One region of the Tepidibacillus infernus genome, then DNA from elsewhere that is predicted to be linked to it. Evidence: riboswitches for the same ligand, from Rfam matches in the RefSeq annotation. Region 1 holds a riboswitch; the other holds the start of a gene.
The links. A riboswitch is a leader RNA that binds a small molecule or an ion and turns the genes downstream of it on or off. The one in region 1 is predicted to bind cobalamin.
Positions count from the first base shown of each region.

Region 1 (8,968 bases):
GTTCCACCCACTTAACTGGGATCCGTTCCCATAATAACCGCATGATTTTGTAAAGATCGCTGTTTGCATCGGGATCACTACTTCCCCTCCCCACTAATAAAATGGCTTCCTCTTTTCTTTGTTCCCCGCTTTCTCCTTGAAAACCTATTTCTTTCAGACGATCTGTGAGAATTTGTAACGTTACTTCATGAATCGCGATAGGCCTTCCGTATGTAAAAGTGATACCTGGATATTTCACTTTTGCTTGATCAATCTCATAAGGAATATGTATTTTAGCATGACCAGCGGAAAAAAGAATAATAGGAACGAGCGCCACTTTTGTTGCTCCTTGACGAATACATTGATCCATTCCTTCAGAAACTGTGGGAGTGGTTAATTCTAAAAAACAAGTTTCAATAATCGGTACCGATTTTATTCCTCGGATTCTTTGTGCTACTTTTTCTGTAAAACGAAGTACTTCTTCATTTCCTTCTGAATCTCGACTCCCATGCCCGACAAATAAAATGGCTTCCATTTCTTCTCCCCCAAAATTTATCATTTTTTGTTAGCGTTCTGTTAAACTGTATTTATTTTGATAACCACGTGGTGTCACGATTTTTTGATCAAATTTAAAAGTGTCCGAACTGCCAATAATAATCGTGGTTACCATATTCATCTCATGATGGAGCATTTCTCCTAAAGTCGTTACGATGACTTCTTGATCGTCACGATACGCATTCTTCACAATGCCTACTGGTGTATCAACCGAGCGGTATTGTAATAAAATTTCTTGCGTTTTTTGGATCGGTAGAATTCTTTTCTTACTTTTTGGATTATAAAGGGCGATGACAAAATCTGCATCTGCAGCCAGACGAATTCTTTTTTCAATTTGTTCCCATGGTGTTAAAAGGTCGCTCAGACTGATGGTACAATAATCATTCATAAGCGGTGCTCCTAGTAAAGCCGCAGCTGCGTTGACTGCTGATATACCAGGGATGACTTCAATTTGAACAGATATTTTTTCCTCTCTTGCTGCGATCATTTCGTAAATAAGCCCTGCCATTCCATATACCCCGGCATCTCCGCTAGAGATAACAGCTACTTTCTTTCCCTTTTTTGCTAGATCAATCGCGATTTCTGCTCTTTCGATCTCTTTGGTCATTCCTGTGGCAACCACTTCTTTTCCCTGTATATATGGTAGGATAAGATCGATATAAGTTCGATACCCAACAATAACTTCACTTTTTTCAATGGCAAGTTGTGCTTGTTTTGTCATTAATTCAGCACTTCCAGGTCCAATTCCAACAATGAATAGATGTCTAATCGTTCCCATTTTGTCCATATTTCCTTTCACTTTTTATTTACAGATGTTATGTAATAAAGATAATAATTCAGTAGATGAAGTTGGTGGTTTTATTGAAGAATCGATTCGTTTCTGTTTTAATAACTCTTGGTATATTTCCAATAAAATTGGCAGTTTTAAGCCAGATTCCCTTAATATTGTTGCGTCAGAAAAAATCTCCATAGGTGTTCCTTCTTTTAATTTTTTTCCATTTTTTAAAACAATAAGATGATCGGCCCATTGATAAGCCAATTCCAAATCATGAGTAGATAAAAGGATTAACTTGGAGCTTGATTCTTCTTCTAAAAATTGGATCAATCGTTCGATAGCCTTCGGTTCAAGATAAGCTGTAGGTTCATCTAATAATAAAATCTCTGGTTCCATCACCAAGACTCCAGCTAAAGCTACTAATTTTTTCTCACCTAAACTAAGATAATGGATTGGCCTCTGTACTAAATGAGTGATATGTAAATATTCCATGATGAACTGAACTTTTTCTTGAATTATTTTGTCGGGAACGTTCAAATTTTTGAGTCCATAGGCTATATCCTCCCAAACATTTGACGAGAAGAGTTGCTGTTCTGGATCTTGAAAAACAATCCCCACCTTCCTTCTTAATCGATTTAATTCCAAACGAGAATACCTTATTTCTTTTTGATTGACGATCACTTTACCTGTTGTTGGTCGGTAAATGCCGTTAATATGACCTAAAAGTGTTGATTTCCCAGCGCCATTATGGCCAATTAGCGCCGCCTTTTTGCTATTCGAGATCTTTAAGGTAAGGCGATCAAGTGCTACCGTACCATTCGGATATTGATATATTACATTTTCCAATTCGATGATTGATGATTCCATCTGCTTTCCGTCCTTTTATACTTCGGTATTGGCTTGATCAGCTACAATAGAACTTTCAATCACTCCTCTACTTTCTAAACCGATTGCCCATTTTTGATAACGCTCTAAAGAATTTATAAAAAGTTGTGATAATAAAGCAGAAAATGAATAAAGTGAACGAGTAAAGTTTTTATAGCCAAGCCGTGAAGTTTGTGCCATTTTCATCTGATAGGCTGTATCTAACAAAACAAATAGAAAACGATAGATGAGCTTCGCAATTTCGAGAAGATCAACAGGAATTTTCAATTTTTCCATTACTTTTATTAAGTCATGAAACGGAGTCGTCAGTATAAGAAAAAGTAAACTTGCCGTGTTAGACAGTGATTGAAAAAATATACTTCCTGCTGTTTCTATTCCTTGTTTCGTAATACCAATAAAATAAGGGCCGATGGAAAGAAAGCCCAACATCATTTTTGGTGATGGAGAAATGGATAGCATAATGCTAATTAGGCTTACTCCTAGAAAAAGACCCATCCCTAGCAATAATGTTAGATAATCTTTCCATGGCACTTTGGCAAAACCGATAGTAATCGTAACAGTAATAACCCAGATCATAAGATCGCCAACCCAATGAAACAAAAAAGAAAAAATAAAACTTACAAACACAAATGCCAATTTGATTAAAGGATCAAGTCGAATGAAACGATTGGTATACGCAATTTGATCAATTTTCAACATTTAATTTCTCACCTGTTTTTATCCTTCCTTTGATAAAAACCAATTCCATAAATGAGAACACCGAATCCTAAAATAGCTTGAACGGAAAAAAGGAGCTTTTCCATTGTCTCATTCGGTTGAAAAAACAAATTTGTAATCCATGGTTGATAATCTCGATCTATCGATGAAATTACTCCTTGTGCTTGATCATCCGTCCCAGCAAATTCAAGATTTCCTAAAAAATTTTGTAAAAAGAGAATAAGGAACAAAACGAATACACTAAGTAGTATTTTTTTATTTACCCCAAGTAAAAAACCTCCTTTCTTTTTGTAAAAGAAATTGCAGTTCTTGCTGATGATTTTGCTTTAAAAGTTGAATAACAATAACTGTAATGATTCCTTCAATCATCGCTAACGGCACCTGAGTAACAGCAAAGATCGTAAAAAATTTTTGAAATGATTCCATCACTCCACCAATTTGTGAAGGAAACGCTAGAGATAATTGAAGTGAAGTCACAACATAAGTCATTAGATCCCCTAAACTTGCTGCCAAAAAGATTGCAAGCTTATCTCTATGGAGCAAACGTTTAAAAACATGATACGTACCTACAGCAAATATTGGCCCAGTAATCGCCATCGAAAAAAGATTAGCACCTAAAGTGGTAATTCCACCATGGGCGAGTAAAAGAGCCTGAAAAAGTAAAACAATTCCCCCAATTACACTCATGATCGCTGGACCGAATAAGATCGCGCCTAATCCTACACCTGTCATGTGACTACTACTCCCTGTAACTGATGGTAGCTTTAGAGCAGATAAAGCAAAAGTAAACGCCCCTATTACACCAAGTAGTAATTTAAACTGAGGATTTTCTTTGATAACGATACGAATCCTTTTCACTCCAAACAAGAAAAACGGAGTAGAAAGTACCCACCAAAAAGCAGCCCATTTAACCGGCAAAAAACCTTCCATGATATGCATCGCATAAGCAGACTGTGGAATGAACAAAAAATAAATCGTTAATAACAAAACCTCAACACTAAATGATCGATTTTGCAAATCAATTCCTCCCTCCAATAAAATAAGCACCCCTACCCTAAAGATAGAAGTGCTTGATGTGCTCTAGTGAATATTCTCCACCATATCACCTATTTCACAAGAAAAACACTTCTATTCGTTTTACAAGGAAAGCGTTGAAGTGTTCTAATGTGTAATCAATGCTGATATGGCACTGAAACGACAAACACTCCCCTATCTCCCGTAGGGTTTTGTGTTTTGAAAATAGGCAGGTCTCCTGACTTCGATTCACCGTCTGTATAAGGCCTTCCCAATTTTTCAATCAGTGGCAATGATTTATACAGACTCCTCGTTACAGTGGCGGGACCGTGTCGGATTTTCACCGACTTCCCTTTTAATCCAAGTTATCATTGCATAACTTGGAACCTATTTCCAACGATATTTAATTTTATTAACTTTATATATAACCCATATCTGATAGCATGTCAACAAACTTTTTCATTTTATATCTTGATACATCGATATTCCCCATTAGGAATAATACCTATATTCTCAGCTTGGTATTTTTCAAAGATCCATTTGATGACACTTCCATGGGTGATAATCAAAAGGTTTTCATTTGGGTGGGTTACTTTTAATTCTTTGAGCCCTGTATGGATTCGATCAAGTAAACTCTGGACCGGTTCGATACTAAATCGGTTGTCTTCCAGTTCTTCAATATCCCTGATTTTATATTGTAATCGAATCTCCTGTAATATTTTCCCTTCTAATTCACCAAATGAACGTTCCCGAAAATAATCAAGCTCAACCAGTGGAAGGTTTAATATACGTTGACAAATACTTGCCGATTCTTTTGCTCGATGTAATGGGCTGGTTATAATTTTGGTAACTTGTATTTTTCTGTTCGAAAGTAAATCGAAGCAAGCTTTTTCAATCTGTTTTTTCCCTTTATTGGTTAAAGAAACTTGTTGAATCCCCTGAATTCGGTTAAACACATTCCATTCCGATTCTCCATGCCGCATTAAGATTACTTTTAACATACATTCCCTCTATTCCAATTCATTCATAAGTATAATTCTAGAAATTCCCACCATACTATTTCTAAGGAGGGATATTAATGAATTACCATTTTACAAATCTAAATAACCATCCCGAACTATTAAAAGAGATCACCCAACTTGAAGAAAAAATAAATCATGTGTTAGATGATCACGTTGTCCTGATTGCTTATTCTGAGGATTTCTCAAAAACGTAGTCGAATCCTTCTTTAGTGAAGTCCCTATAAGATAAAAAATTAATTTTGAAGGCGAAAGTTTAGCCATTTTTTAATCACAAAGATACCAATCACAACAATCACCATCGATAAGAGTGATACATTATGATGCAATAATCTTTGAAGAAATAGTGTAAAGGTTCCATTACAAAGAATGATAACACTCCAAAACATAGTTGCTTGCCTATGTAATAACACTTCTTTTACAGGAACATACCTTTCCTGATAACTACGATCAAACATTGAAGTAAATGGCAAGTTTGTAAATAGTGAAAAGACAGAATTGATTGCAAAAGAAAAAGATACTACTTGACCAGTATAATCTACAACAGAAAAAATATCACGTGTAAATAAATAATAGCCAAGACCGATTAAATGCCAAGTTAATGTACTTGAAAAAAACCAATCCCATCTCGCTTTAGACAAATTGCTCCATACCATAGTTAGACTCCAAATAAAACCAATTCCATAAGAAAGGAGCACAATAGATTGATTAGGAATATGGCTTAGTCCCATTGTTGTCATCATAAATAACCCATAGTTCATTCCTTTTTTCATAAATCCTCCTACATCAACAAACTATTGTTTTTAATACTATTTTAACACTATTTATATTGTTTTTGGTGTTAGATAACACTTAATCTGCTTCTAAAGAATATGAAGAAAAATAAAAAAATTGAAAAAAAACCAACTTAATACTAGACAATATCCTCATCATCATGTAATATCATGTGTAAAGACACATAAATATACATATAGCAATAGAAATGAGGGGGATTAAATGAGTACATCTGCATTTGAAGCGACTGAATCAAATCAAGAATACAAAAGATTGATTGGTGTTGCTGGGATTGGCTGGGCGTTTGATGCGATGGATGTGGGGCTATTATCTTTTATTATGGTGGCTTTATCTAAAGAATGGGGTCTAACTCCATCATTATCAGGCTGGCTTGGTACGATTAATTTAATCGGTATGGCTATAGGTGCTACGTTAGGTGGAATACTTGCTGACCGCATAGGAAGAAAACCCATTTTTCTATATACTCTATTATTATTTGGTATAGCGACAGCCACTAGTGCATTAGCGACTACTTTTGTTGTTATGTTAATATTCCGTTTTCTTATTGGTTTAGGAATTGGTGCCGAATTACCTGTTGCCTCTACTTTAGTGAGTGAACATGCTCCAGAACATAGTAGAGGAAGGGCAGTTGTTCTGCTAGAAAGCTTTTGGGCCATTGGCTGGATCTTAGCCGCTATCCTTGCTTATTACGTTATTCCTAATCCAAATTTAGGTTGGCGAGCTGCATTAATCATTGGTGGTCTACCCGCTATATATGCTGCTTTAATCCGTAAACAGGTACCTGAGTCACCTGTCTTTTTAGCGCAACAGAATAAGAAACAATTAAAAAACAAAAATATCAAACTCTTATTTACCCAATATAGCAAAGAAACGGTTACTTTATGGACTTTATGGTTTGTCATCGCCTTTTCCTATTATGGCATGTTTTTATGGTTACCTTCTGTCCTTGTTGATAAAGGCTTTGATATGATTCGTTCTTTTGAGTATGTGTTGATGATGACTCTTGCACAAGTTCCCGGATACTTTACAGCTGCTTATTTGATTGAAAAATGGGGAAGAAAACCAGTACTGATGATTTTCTTATTAGGCACAGCACTAAGTGCATGGTTCTTTGGTTCAAGTTCAGAAACCACTTCATTACTAATATGGGGTTCCTTATTATCTTTCTTTAATTTAGGGGCTTGGGGTGGACTTTATGCCTATACGCCTGAAAATTACCCTGGAGTTATTCGCGGATCTGGTTCTGGTGCAGCCGCTGGATTTGGTAGAATCGGTAGTATTATTGCTCCCTTACTTGTAGGTGTATTGATAGGTGAAGAAATGAGTTATCAAAGTATCTTCCTTATTTTCACAATCACGATTATGGTAGGAATCATCGTTTTATGGTTTGTTGGCAAGGAAACGAAGCCTGAAACTACAAATTAAAAAATATGATAAAAATATGGATGGCTACTACCAAATTCGTTATGGTAGTAGCCATTTTCACTCTCTGTGCTTCGATCTGTTCTTATAGGTATTAGATTTGCTTTAACACATTTGCCATTTCAATTGCAGAAATCGCAGCTTCCCAACCTTTATTCCCAGCCTTCGTTCCTGCCCTTTCAATCGCTTGTTCAATCGAATCAGTTGTTAACACACCAAAGATTACTGGAACATCTGCTTGCAAACTAATCGCTGCCGTTCCTTTTGCAACCTCAGAAGAGACATATTCAAAATGAGGTGTGGCCCCACGAATCACTGCTCCTAATGTAATGACTGCATCATACTTTTTAGAATTAGCCATTTTCTTCGCAGCGAGTGGAATCTCAAAAGCTCCAGGTACCCAAAGCACTTCAATCTGTTTCTCTTCCACTCCGTGACGAATGAGTGCATCTTTAGCTCCATTTAATAATTTACTAGTTATAAATTCATTAAAACGCGAAACCACAATTCCCATTTTTAATCCTGTTCCTACTAAATGACCTTCATATACTTTTCCCATTTGAATTCCTCCTCTAAACATGTAATAAATGGCCTAATTTGCTTTTTTTCGTTTGTAAATAACGAAGATTATCTTTATTTGGCTTAATCAGTAAGGGAACACGTTCCACGACTTCTAAACCATGACCTTCTAACCCTTTTATTTTCCTAGGGTTATTGGTTAATAAGCGTATCTTTCCTACTCCTAGATCTTTTAAGATTTGTGCTCCAATGCCATAGTCTCTTAAATCAGCAGGAAATCCTAACTTGTGGTTAGCTTCAACCGTATCAAAGCCTTGATCTTGCAACTGATAGGCTCTTAACTTATTGATTAGCCCAATCCCTCTACCTTCCTGTCGCATATACAATAGAACACCTTGTCCAGCTTCTTCAATTTGTCTTAATGCAGCATGAAGCTGTGGACCACAATCACAGCGAAATGACCCAAAAATATCCCCTGTTAAACATTCGGAATGTACACGAACGAGTGTCGGTGTATCCTGATTGATCTCGCCCTTCACTAAGGCTAGATGTTCCTTATCATCCACCTTATTAGTGTAAGCAATCACTTTAAAAGTTCCATATTCGGTTGGCAAATTGACTTCTACTTCACGTTGAACCAATGTTTCTTTTTCTTTGCGATATTTAATCAAATCAGCAATCGTAATTATTTTTAGTTCATGATCTTTTGCAACTTGCTGTAAATCTGGTACTCTTGCCATCGTTCCATCTTCCTTGATGACTTCACAGATCACTCCAGCAGGATAAGCGCCAGCCAATTTTGCTAGATCAACAGCAGCCTCGGTATGGCCTGCACGTCTTAACACACCGCCTTCACGTGCAATCAACGGGAAAACGTGACCTGGTCTTCGGAAGTCCTCTGACTTTGTTTTAGAATTTAATAATGCTTGTATCGTTTGTGAACGTTCATATGCAGAGATACCTGTTGTACTTTCTTTATAATCAATAGATACAGTAAATGCAGTACCATGGGGATCCGTATTATTCTCTACCATAGGTGATAAATTTAATTCATTTGCTCTTTCTTTTGTAATCGGTACACAAACCAAGCCTCTACCATGCCTAATCATAAAATTGATTACTTCTGGAGTTGCCTTTTCTGCCAATGCGATAAAATCTCCTTCGTTCTCACGATCTTCATCATCCACAACAATAATCACTTTTCCTTGTTGTAACTCTTCTATTGCTTCTTCAATAGTAGCAAACATTTTAAGCCCCCCTACTTTTTAAGCAAATCCATTCTCTTTTA
Region 1 covers NZ_JBLWFI010000001.1:1,832,619-1,841,586, forward strand. The annotation lists gene TEPIDINF_RS09235 (sirohydrochlorin chelatase) at 1-514, opposite strand, end outside; gene cobJ (precorrin-3B C(17)-methyltransferase) at 545-1,321, opposite strand; gene TEPIDINF_RS09245 (energy-coupling factor ABC transporter ATP-binding protein) at 1,337-2,176, opposite strand; gene cbiQ (cobalt ECF transporter T component CbiQ) at 2,192-2,893, opposite strand; gene TEPIDINF_RS09255 (energy-coupling factor ABC transporter substrate-binding protein) at 2,902-3,231, opposite strand; gene TEPIDINF_RS09260 (energy-coupling factor ABC transporter permease) at 3,167-3,850, opposite strand; cobalamin riboswitch at 4,137-4,331, opposite strand; gene TEPIDINF_RS09265 (histidine phosphatase family protein) at 4,390-4,926, opposite strand; gene TEPIDINF_RS09270 (hypothetical protein) at 5,004-5,141, shown strand; gene TEPIDINF_RS09275 (hypothetical protein) at 5,181-5,717, opposite strand; gene TEPIDINF_RS09280 (MFS transporter) at 5,941-7,164, shown strand; gene ribH (6,7-dimethyl-8-ribityllumazine synthase) at 7,256-7,720, opposite strand; gene TEPIDINF_RS09290 (bifunctional 3,4-dihydroxy-2-butanone-4-phosphate synthase/GTP cyclohydrolase II) at 7,734-8,927, opposite strand; gene ribE (riboflavin synthase) at 8,946-8,968, opposite strand, start outside.

Region 2 (8,968 bases), 1.4 Mb from region 1:
ACAGCTATTGGCCAACAGGATGTAAGAATCTCACCACTAGCTGCGGCTAATTTGGTAGTTACCGTTTTAAACGATGGGGAAGTATACCAGCCACGATTAGTAGAAAAAGTCGTATATAAAAATGGAGCAGATTATTATCAATTCTCTATTCATAAGAACGAAGAAAAAGTAGGAAGTCCAAGGACTTATGAGGAAATGAGAAAGATGATGGAAAAAGTCGTCGAGGAAGGGACAGGAAAAATTTTAAGACAAGCAAAATGGAAATTGGCAGGTAAATCAGGAACAGCAGAAACAGATAAAACCAAAAATAATCAATGGTTTATCGGTTATGGGCCTGTTGAAAGTCCCAAATACGCTGTCGCGGTAGCAGTAAAAAATGTTTCTACTTCAAAACCATTAGCCAAGCAAGTGTTTATGGGGATTATGGACGATCTAGCCGATTATGAGGATTAAAAATAAAAAGGGCCGTTTTTACGACCCAATTTTTATAGGGAAAGTATAACTTTCTTCCCCATTTTTTATTAATAGAAATACACGGACAATGGAGCGCGTTGGAATATACAAACCTATTCTATTTAGGTTGAAAAACTGCCCAATCAGGTAAAACATTCGGATCAAAATTCCATACGACTGGGATGTAATAATAGGCTAACAAGGTTATAAGAAGAACTCCAAAGATATTTAGCCAAAAACCAGCTTTTGCCATTTGGGGGATTGTAATATATCCTGTTCCAAAAACAATGGCATTTGGTGGAGTCGCCACTGGTAACATAAATGCAAAGCTTGCTGCTACGGCTGCAGTTATTAGGAAACCATATGGATGAGCATGCATTGCCATTGCTAAAGCGGCCATAACTGGCATCATCATGGTTGCTGTTGCGGTATTCGAGGTCATTTCTGTTAAGAAAATCACTAGGGTGGTCACCGCTAACATCAAAACAAGGGCTGGAACATTTTCTAGTGCTTGAAGTTTTAAAGCAATCCATTCAGCTAAACCTGTATCAGCCATCGCATCTGCTAGCGATAGTCCACCACCAAATAGAAGTAAAATCCCCCATGGTACCTTTTTAAAAGCATCAATACTTAATAAAAATTGGTTGTTTTTTAAACTGACAGGGATCATGAATAAAAGAATGGCAGCAAACATGGCTATCGTTGTATCGTTAATTTTATCAAACGTATGAATATCTATCGATTTAAACCAATCAATAGCAAACGTTCGAATGATCCAAAGAAAAGCTGTTAATGAGAAAATCACCAAGACTTGTTTTTCCTGCTTTGACATCCTTCCAAGTTTCCGAATTTCGTTATTAATGACTTCAATACCACCAGGTAGAGACTTAATTTGCGTTTTAAAGGCGATCTTCGTTAAATACCACCATGTAAAGAGCAAACTTACCACGGCAATGGGAACCCCAAATACCATCCACTGGCCAAAGGAAATTTGTTTATCATAAGTTTCATTAATAAAAGCGACTAGGACTGTATTAGGCGGTGTACCAATAATCGTTGCCACACCACCAATCGAAGCACTATAAGCAATCCCTAACATCAGTGCAGTGCCTAATGGGAATTTACCCTGTTCAGTGTTAATATTGATCTGCTTTTCTTTAAATAGATCTGCGATTTGATAAATAACCGCTAAACCAATGGGAAGCATCATCATCGATGTAGCTGTATTAGAAATCCACATCGATAGAAAACCAGTAGCTACCATAAATCCTAGAACTAATCCATCTAGATTTTTGCCAAACATTTTAATAACATGTAGAGCAATACGACGGTGTAAATTCCATTGTTCAATAGCAATTGCTAATAAGAATCCGCCTAAATAAAGATAAATGAGATCATTAGCATAAGGAGCAGTAGCAGCCTTGGAACTTACAGCACCTGTTGCCGGAAATAAAAGAATGGGTAATAACGAAGTCAGTGGAATGGGTACTGCTTCTGTAATCCACCAAGTTGCCATCCATAATGCAACGGCAGCTACAGACTGCCCTTCATTAGTAAGGTCTTCTAATGTAGGAAATAATAAAGTAAGTAAAAATAATAGTGGTCCTAAAAATAAACCAATCTTTTGTCTTGTAGAATATTTGTCCCGCTGGTCTTCAGGTTCTTGTTCAGAGTAGGAATGCTTTGAACTCGAAGAAGGATATTCTTGTGCTTCAGCAGTTTGCTCAGCAAAAAGAAATATCGAATGAACCTTACTTTCTTTTTGACTTTCTAAGATCATACCATCTGTTGCAAATAAAGGCTTTAAGCGAAGCAATTGTTTCATCTGGTCATGATATTGCCACATCAAACGCCAAATCTTCAAAAAAATACTCATTTTATGCTCCCCCATTTAATTTTTTAGTATTTGTATAATTATATTATAATACAAAATATTCTTATTTTTATAGATTTTTCAGAAAAAAACAATATTGTGAAGTATAAAAGTTTTATGGTACAGGCACGGTAACTCTCCTTTGCTGCATATACTATAATAGTTTTCCTTTTCGATGCCTAGGAGGTGACAATGTGTCTGGCTTATTTACCGCACTTGCACTACTGCTTAAAGAGTTAACTTTATTTGTTTCTTATGTTAAAAATAATGCTTTTCCTCAACCACTGAGTGAGAAGGATGAAGAAAACCAAATCACCTTATTACTAAGGGGGGATCAGCAAGCAAGAAACAAATTGATCGAACATAATTTGCGACTGGTGGCCCATGTTGTAAAGAAGTTCGAGAATACTGGAGAGGACACAGAAGATTTAATCTCGATTGGAACGATTGGATTGATTAAAGGTATTGAAAGTTATCAAGCCAATAAAGGCACAAAATTGGCTACATATGCAGCTCGTTGTATTGAAAACGAAATTCTCATGCACCTACGTTCATTAAAGAAAACCAAGAAAGACGTCTCCTTGCATGATCCAATTGGTACGGATAAAGAAGGAAATGAAATTACCCTGATAGATGTACTAGGAACGGAATTGGATGATGTCATTGATGAAGTACAATTAAAAATTGAAAAAAGCAAAATCTATAACTTTCTTCATATTTTGGATGATCGAGAAAAAGAAGTGATCATTGGACGGTTTGGATTGATAGATGGAAACGAACGCACCCAAAGGGAGATCGCCAAAGAACTAGGCATTTCCCGTTCGTATGTTTCAAGAATAGAAAAAAGAGCACTGATGAAGTTATTTAATGAGTTTTATCGAAGTGGAAGGAAGAAGGGTTAGAAGGATAAAAACGGTGAAGAAGTTAAGAAAACATTTGATCGAATCGGTTTTAAATACTTGTAAATTTTTGATCCATGTTCCTTCCTCCTTTTATATACTCTAATTAGGATACATGAGATTGATGGATTATGATGTGATACAGCTCACATTCTTAATATTCCAGTATTTAAAATTCTTTAAAAATGGTGTAATGTATGATCATACACTTTCTTAGGAGATAGGGACAGGAGATGCAACAGTTGTACTATTCTTTATTATTATTAACAAGTTTGCTTTGGGCAGGTAATTTTGTTGCAGGGAAATTTCTGGTTGGCCACGCTTCTTTTATCACGCTAACTTCGATACGCTGGTTGATTGCAGTTTTATTTTTATTTCCAATCGTTTGGTTTAAAGAAAAACAGTTTATTCCCCCTAGAAAGAGTTTTTTTCTACTCTTTTTAATGGGGATAACGGGCGTTGACCTTTTTAATATCTTTATGTTTCTTGCCCTTGAGAGGACAACTGCTGATAATGTTGGATTAATCTCTGCTTTAAATCCTATTGCAATTGCCATTGCCTCCTTTTTCTTACTAAAGGAAACGATGATTAGGCGCCAAATTTTAGGAATGACTCTTTCATTACTAGGTGTTTTCATTGTCATATCTGAAGGAGAATGGCAAAAACTTTTAAGATTTCATTTCAACACAGGCGATTTATTCATGTTAGCTGCAGTTGGTTCTTGGGGACTTTATTCTGTAGTAGGTAGAAAAGTGATGCATCAGGTTTCACCTTTAATGTCTACTTTATGGGCAGGCATATTTGGAGTTCTTACTTTGTTACCTTTTAATTTGTTCACATTTTATGTGATCGATCCGAATTTTTCTTTTTGGTTGGCTACTGCTTATGTTAGTATAGGTGCAACAGTGTTAGGAATGGTCTTTTGGAATATAGGGGTACAAAAGGTTGGAGGGACAAAATCAGGGATGTTTCTTAATTTTAATCCGATCTTTACTGCTTTCTTTGCATACTTTTTCTTAGGTGAACATATTACTTTTGTACAGCTGATTGGAACAGTAACAGTGATTATCGGGGTTTATATTTTTACGTTAAGAGCTAATTCGATTTCTAAACAAGCAACATTGATGAACGAATAAAATACGATTAGAACTAAATTTAAGGACTTGTTCAATGCTTGAAATGATGTATAATAGAACACATAATTGAATAGCATGTATGAATAGGTTCTTTTAAGTCATGACTTAAAAGATGAAAAGGGAAGTTCGGTGAAATCCCGACGCGGTCCCGCCACTGTAAATTGGAAGCATTTCGTGTGATGCCACTGTCATTAAGATGGGAAGGTGCGAAATTGCATTGCCATAAGCCAGGAGACCTGCCTATTCATAGAGGAAGCTTATCCTTCGAGGAAAAGGAAGGCGCCGAGAAAACGTAAATTCTTCATAACGTTTTTCAGCACCATACATACAACCTTTTTTGTCCTTAGGATAAAAAAGGTTTTTTTAATGGTAGGGTACTTTTGTGGATTTTTATTCCTCGACATGCAAAAAAAAGAAGGAGAGAAGAGCATGTTGAAAAAAAGTCTTGTCTGGTTGTCAGGATGTGGAATTGCGAATGATGTATCATCAAAGCAACCTGAAGTACAAACTCCAGCCAACTCAGTATCTAGCATCACAAATTATCCTTCAACGATTACTGATGATTCAGGTACACAGACTGAAACTTTATTTGCTCTCGGCATCGTTTTAGGAGCACATCGCATTATTGATGGCCTAGAAAGTATTGTCAATGCATTATATCCAGATTTGCTAAAGTTGGTTATGGTATGAACATGAATAAAAAAATCCTTTTATGGGTAGGAGGACTTATTCTCCTACTCATGTTTTCCATGATCTTAAGTTTAATGATCGGTTCTGTTTCTGTACCACCCAACTTAACCGTGCGAATACTACTTAATCATCTACCATTTTTAAATTTAGAGCCTAATTGGTCAATTGGCCAAGAATCTATCGTATGGAATTTACGATTACCAAGAGTTTTCTTAAGCCTGTTAGTTGGAGCAATGTTATCTGTTGCTGGAGTTGCATTCCAAGGGGTTTTACGTAACCCTTTAGCAGATCCATATATACTGGGTGTTTCGTCTGGGGCTGCACTAGGAGCAGCAATGACCATATTATTTGGACATCAAATCGGATTCCTTGGTCAATTCAGCCTTCCCCTTTTTGCTTTTATTGGAGCGATTATCTCACTAGGCCTAGTCATTTTATTAACCTCAACCCAGCATATTCGTTCAAATGAGATACTAATTTTAGCTGGGGTTGTTATTCAAGCTTTTTCGGGAGCAATATTAACTTTTTTAATTGCGTTGTCTGGTGAAAAAATGCAATCGATTATCTTTTGGATGATGGGAAGTTTAGCCAACCATGATTGGATAGATGTAAGGATCCTTTTGCCTTATTTTCTAGTTGGTTTATTGTATTTAGGCACGCAATACCGAGAATTAAATATATTGGCTTTAGGTGAACAAGCTGCAACACATTTGGGGATCGAAGTAGAGAAGAAAAAGTTTTATATTTTAACCGTTGCTTCATTACTTGCTGCAGCAGCAGTATCGATTGTTGGTATCATCGGATTTGTTGGTCTGATTATCCCTCATCTTATTCGCTTATTAACTGGACCAAACCATCGGAATTTGCTTCCTATTTCTACTTTAGCAGGGGCGTTGTTTTTATTGTGGGCTGATACAATAGCTAGAACAATTATTCCTTCAAGAGAAATTCCAATCGGTGTAGTTACAGCAATGATCGGTGCACCTTTTTTTGCTTATTTGCTTCGAAAGGGAATAAGGAGAGAACATTAATGAAGATTTTTGAGTTGCAAAGCTTATCTTTTAAATATGGTACAAAGGAAATTTTATCAGGGATTTCCTTTGAGATAAAACCGGGTGAAAGTTTTGGAATCATTGGGCCTAATGGAAGTGGAAAAAGCACTCTTTTACGAGTGATGAGTGGGCTTTTATCAAAATTTGCTGGCGATATTTTTTTACAGGGTAAATCTATTCAACATTACAGCAAGAAGGAACTTGCAAAAATTATTGCTTTTGTTGGCCAAGAAGGAACCCCTCCTCTTCCTTTTACTGTACATGAAGTCGTGGCCATGGGGAGATATCCTTGGTTAAAACCATTTGCTAATCTCTCTGCTAAAGATGATGAAGTGATCAAAAACGCGCTGATTTTGATGAATCTCTGGGAAAAAAGAAACAGTCTCATTCAAACCTTATCTGGTGGGGAACGGCAATTAGTGGCTTTAGCCCGCGCAATGGTACAGGAACCTAAGATTCTTTTTTTGGACGAACCCACCACTTATTTAGATATCGGTCATCAAGTATTGGTATTGCAACTAGTCAGGAAATGGCAGGAGGAAAAAGACTTAACCGTGGTCATGGTATTACATGATTTAAATCTGGCGGCACAGTATTGCGATCGGTTATTGCTTATGAAACAGGGAAATATACAAAGAATCGGCAAAGTTGTTGAAGTTCTGAGAAAAGAACATATAGAAGAGGTTTATCAAACAAAAACAATTATGGTGAAACATCCAGAACTGGGAATTCCACAGGTTCTGCTACCAAATTAATCATTCTAACAGTTTTAAAATTTTTATAAAATAGATATAAAGGAATCAAAATTAAAGAAAGGGGATGTTCTTAATGGCGATTGTTGAAGTAACGATTACTCCACTAGGTACTGGAACACCAAGTGTTAGTCATTATGTAGCAGAAGTACATAAGGTTTTGGAGCAAGCACCTGAAACGCTTAAATATCAATTGACTCCTATGAGCACGATTATTGAAGGAGAGCTACAGGATATTTTATCCGTCATTCAAAGAATGCATGAGGTTCCTTTTGAAAAGGGAGCCTTAAGAGTATCTACTTCAATCAAAATCGATGATCGTCGTGATAAAAAAGCATCGATGGAGCAAAAGCTAAAATCTGTTCAAGAAAAACTTTAATTTTCAATAGAAATAAAAGCCTAATCATAGAGGAAGACTACTTTATTAGTAGCCTTCTTTTTTATGATAAAGTTTACATTAACTTATCTTTTCATTTCTAATATTTTTTTTGCAGAAAACAGGATAAATATGGTATAGTTATTTTTCAGATGAAGGGATAAGAAGGAGAATAATCATTCATGTTTTTAGATAAATTCGCTCCCAATTTGCATGTGAAATCGATATATGATATTGATCTACAAGCCTTGAAAAAAGCTGGAATCACCTCGATCATCACTGACTTGGATAACACATTGGTTGAAGCTGATTCACCAGAGTATACGCCAAAGTTAGTGAAATGGCTAGATGACTTACAAGAAATGGGTTTTAAGGTGATGATCGTATCCAATAATAATAAGACAAGAGTTTCTGAATTTGCCGATCCTTTAACTGTTCCTTATATCTATAAAGCAAGGAAACCGTTTAAAGATGCATTTCATAAAGCATTAGAACTTTTAGGTTCGACCGTGAATGAAACGGTTGTAATTGGTGATCAATTACTAACAGATGTACTTGGTGGGAATCGGATAGGCCTTTATACCATTTTAGTAGTTCCTATCTCCAAAAAGGAAGGATTAGGAACAAAAATCAACCGTTTCTTCGAAAGACGAATCTTAACTTGGATGAAAAAACGGGGAATGATGTCATGGGAGGATTAGCTTAAAATGACGGAGATTAAATATTGCGAAGGTTGTGGAGTGGCCCTACAGACGGAAGACTCGAAAAAGGCGGGCTATATTCCTACCTCTACATTAAATAAAGAACATTTAATTTGCCAAAGGTGTTTTCGTATTAAACATTATAATGAAGTACAACCGATACAAATAGATGAAGATGAATTTCTGCAAATTTTACATAATATAAGCAATACGAAAAGTCTTGTCATTCAAATTGTAGATTTGTTTGATATTGATGGGACTTTTATCCAAGGATTACCTCGTTTTATTGGCCATAATCCTTTTATCATGGTTGCTAATAAAATCGATTTATTTCCTAAGTCTACAAATAGGAACAAGGTCAAAATTTGGTTAAAACAATACGCTAGAGAACATGGGCTTTCTCCAGAAGAGATTTTCCTCATAAGTGCTGAACATAATCTTGGTATACTCGAAGTAGTAGACTTTATTCAATCTTATCGAAAAGATCAGGATGTTTTTGTCGTGGGTGCAACCAATGTGGGTAAGTCATCATTTATAAATCGAGTGATTCATGAATTACAAGGTGAAACACAAGTGGAACTTACCACTTCAAGATTTCCAGGCACTACTCTCAACGAGATACGTCTTCCATTAGAAGATGGTCATTACCTAATTGATACGCCAGGAGTAGTAAACCGTGATCGTTTGAGTGAATGGGTCTCTCCACATACATTAAAAGTAATTTCACCTAAAAAAACCGTGAAACCTAAGGTTTATCAATTAAATGGTCAGCAAACTCTATTTTGGGGTGGATTGGCTCGAATCGATCAAAATGGGGATTCAACTAATACTTTTGTTTGTTATATTTCTAATGAGCTGCCTATTCATCGAACAAAAAGGAGTCAGGCAGAAGAGATTTATCAGAAACATCTAGGAGAACTACTTAGCCCTCCTACAAAGGAAGAGATTGGAGCTTTACCAAATTTGATGAAACATTCCTTTAAAGTTTCTGGAAAAGAAAAAATGGACATTGTGATCTCAGGTTTGGGATGGATAA
Region 2 covers NZ_JBLWFI010000001.1:428,769-437,736, forward strand. The annotation lists gene TEPIDINF_RS02120 (peptidoglycan D,D-transpeptidase FtsI family protein) at 1-453, shown strand, start outside; gene TEPIDINF_RS02125 (SLC13 family permease) at 572-2,329, opposite strand; gene sigK (RNA polymerase sporulation sigma factor SigK) at 2,521-3,228, shown strand; gene TEPIDINF_RS02135 (DMT family transporter) at 3,459-4,361, shown strand; cobalamin riboswitch at 4,430-4,619, shown strand; gene TEPIDINF_RS02140 (hypothetical protein) at 4,791-5,051, shown strand; gene TEPIDINF_RS02145 (FecCD family ABC transporter permease) at 5,054-6,082, shown strand; gene TEPIDINF_RS02150 (ABC transporter ATP-binding protein) at 6,082-6,858, shown strand; gene TEPIDINF_RS02155 (MTH1187 family thiamine-binding protein) at 6,932-7,234, shown strand; gene TEPIDINF_RS02160 (YqeG family HAD IIIA-type phosphatase) at 7,414-7,932, shown strand; gene yqeH (ribosome biogenesis GTPase YqeH) at 7,939-8,968, shown strand, end outside.
Region 2: it holds a riboswitch for cobalamin, as region 1 does, so the genes downstream of both, TEPIDINF_RS02140 (hypothetical protein) here and TEPIDINF_RS09260 (energy-coupling factor ABC transporter permease) in region 1, are expected to answer to the same signal.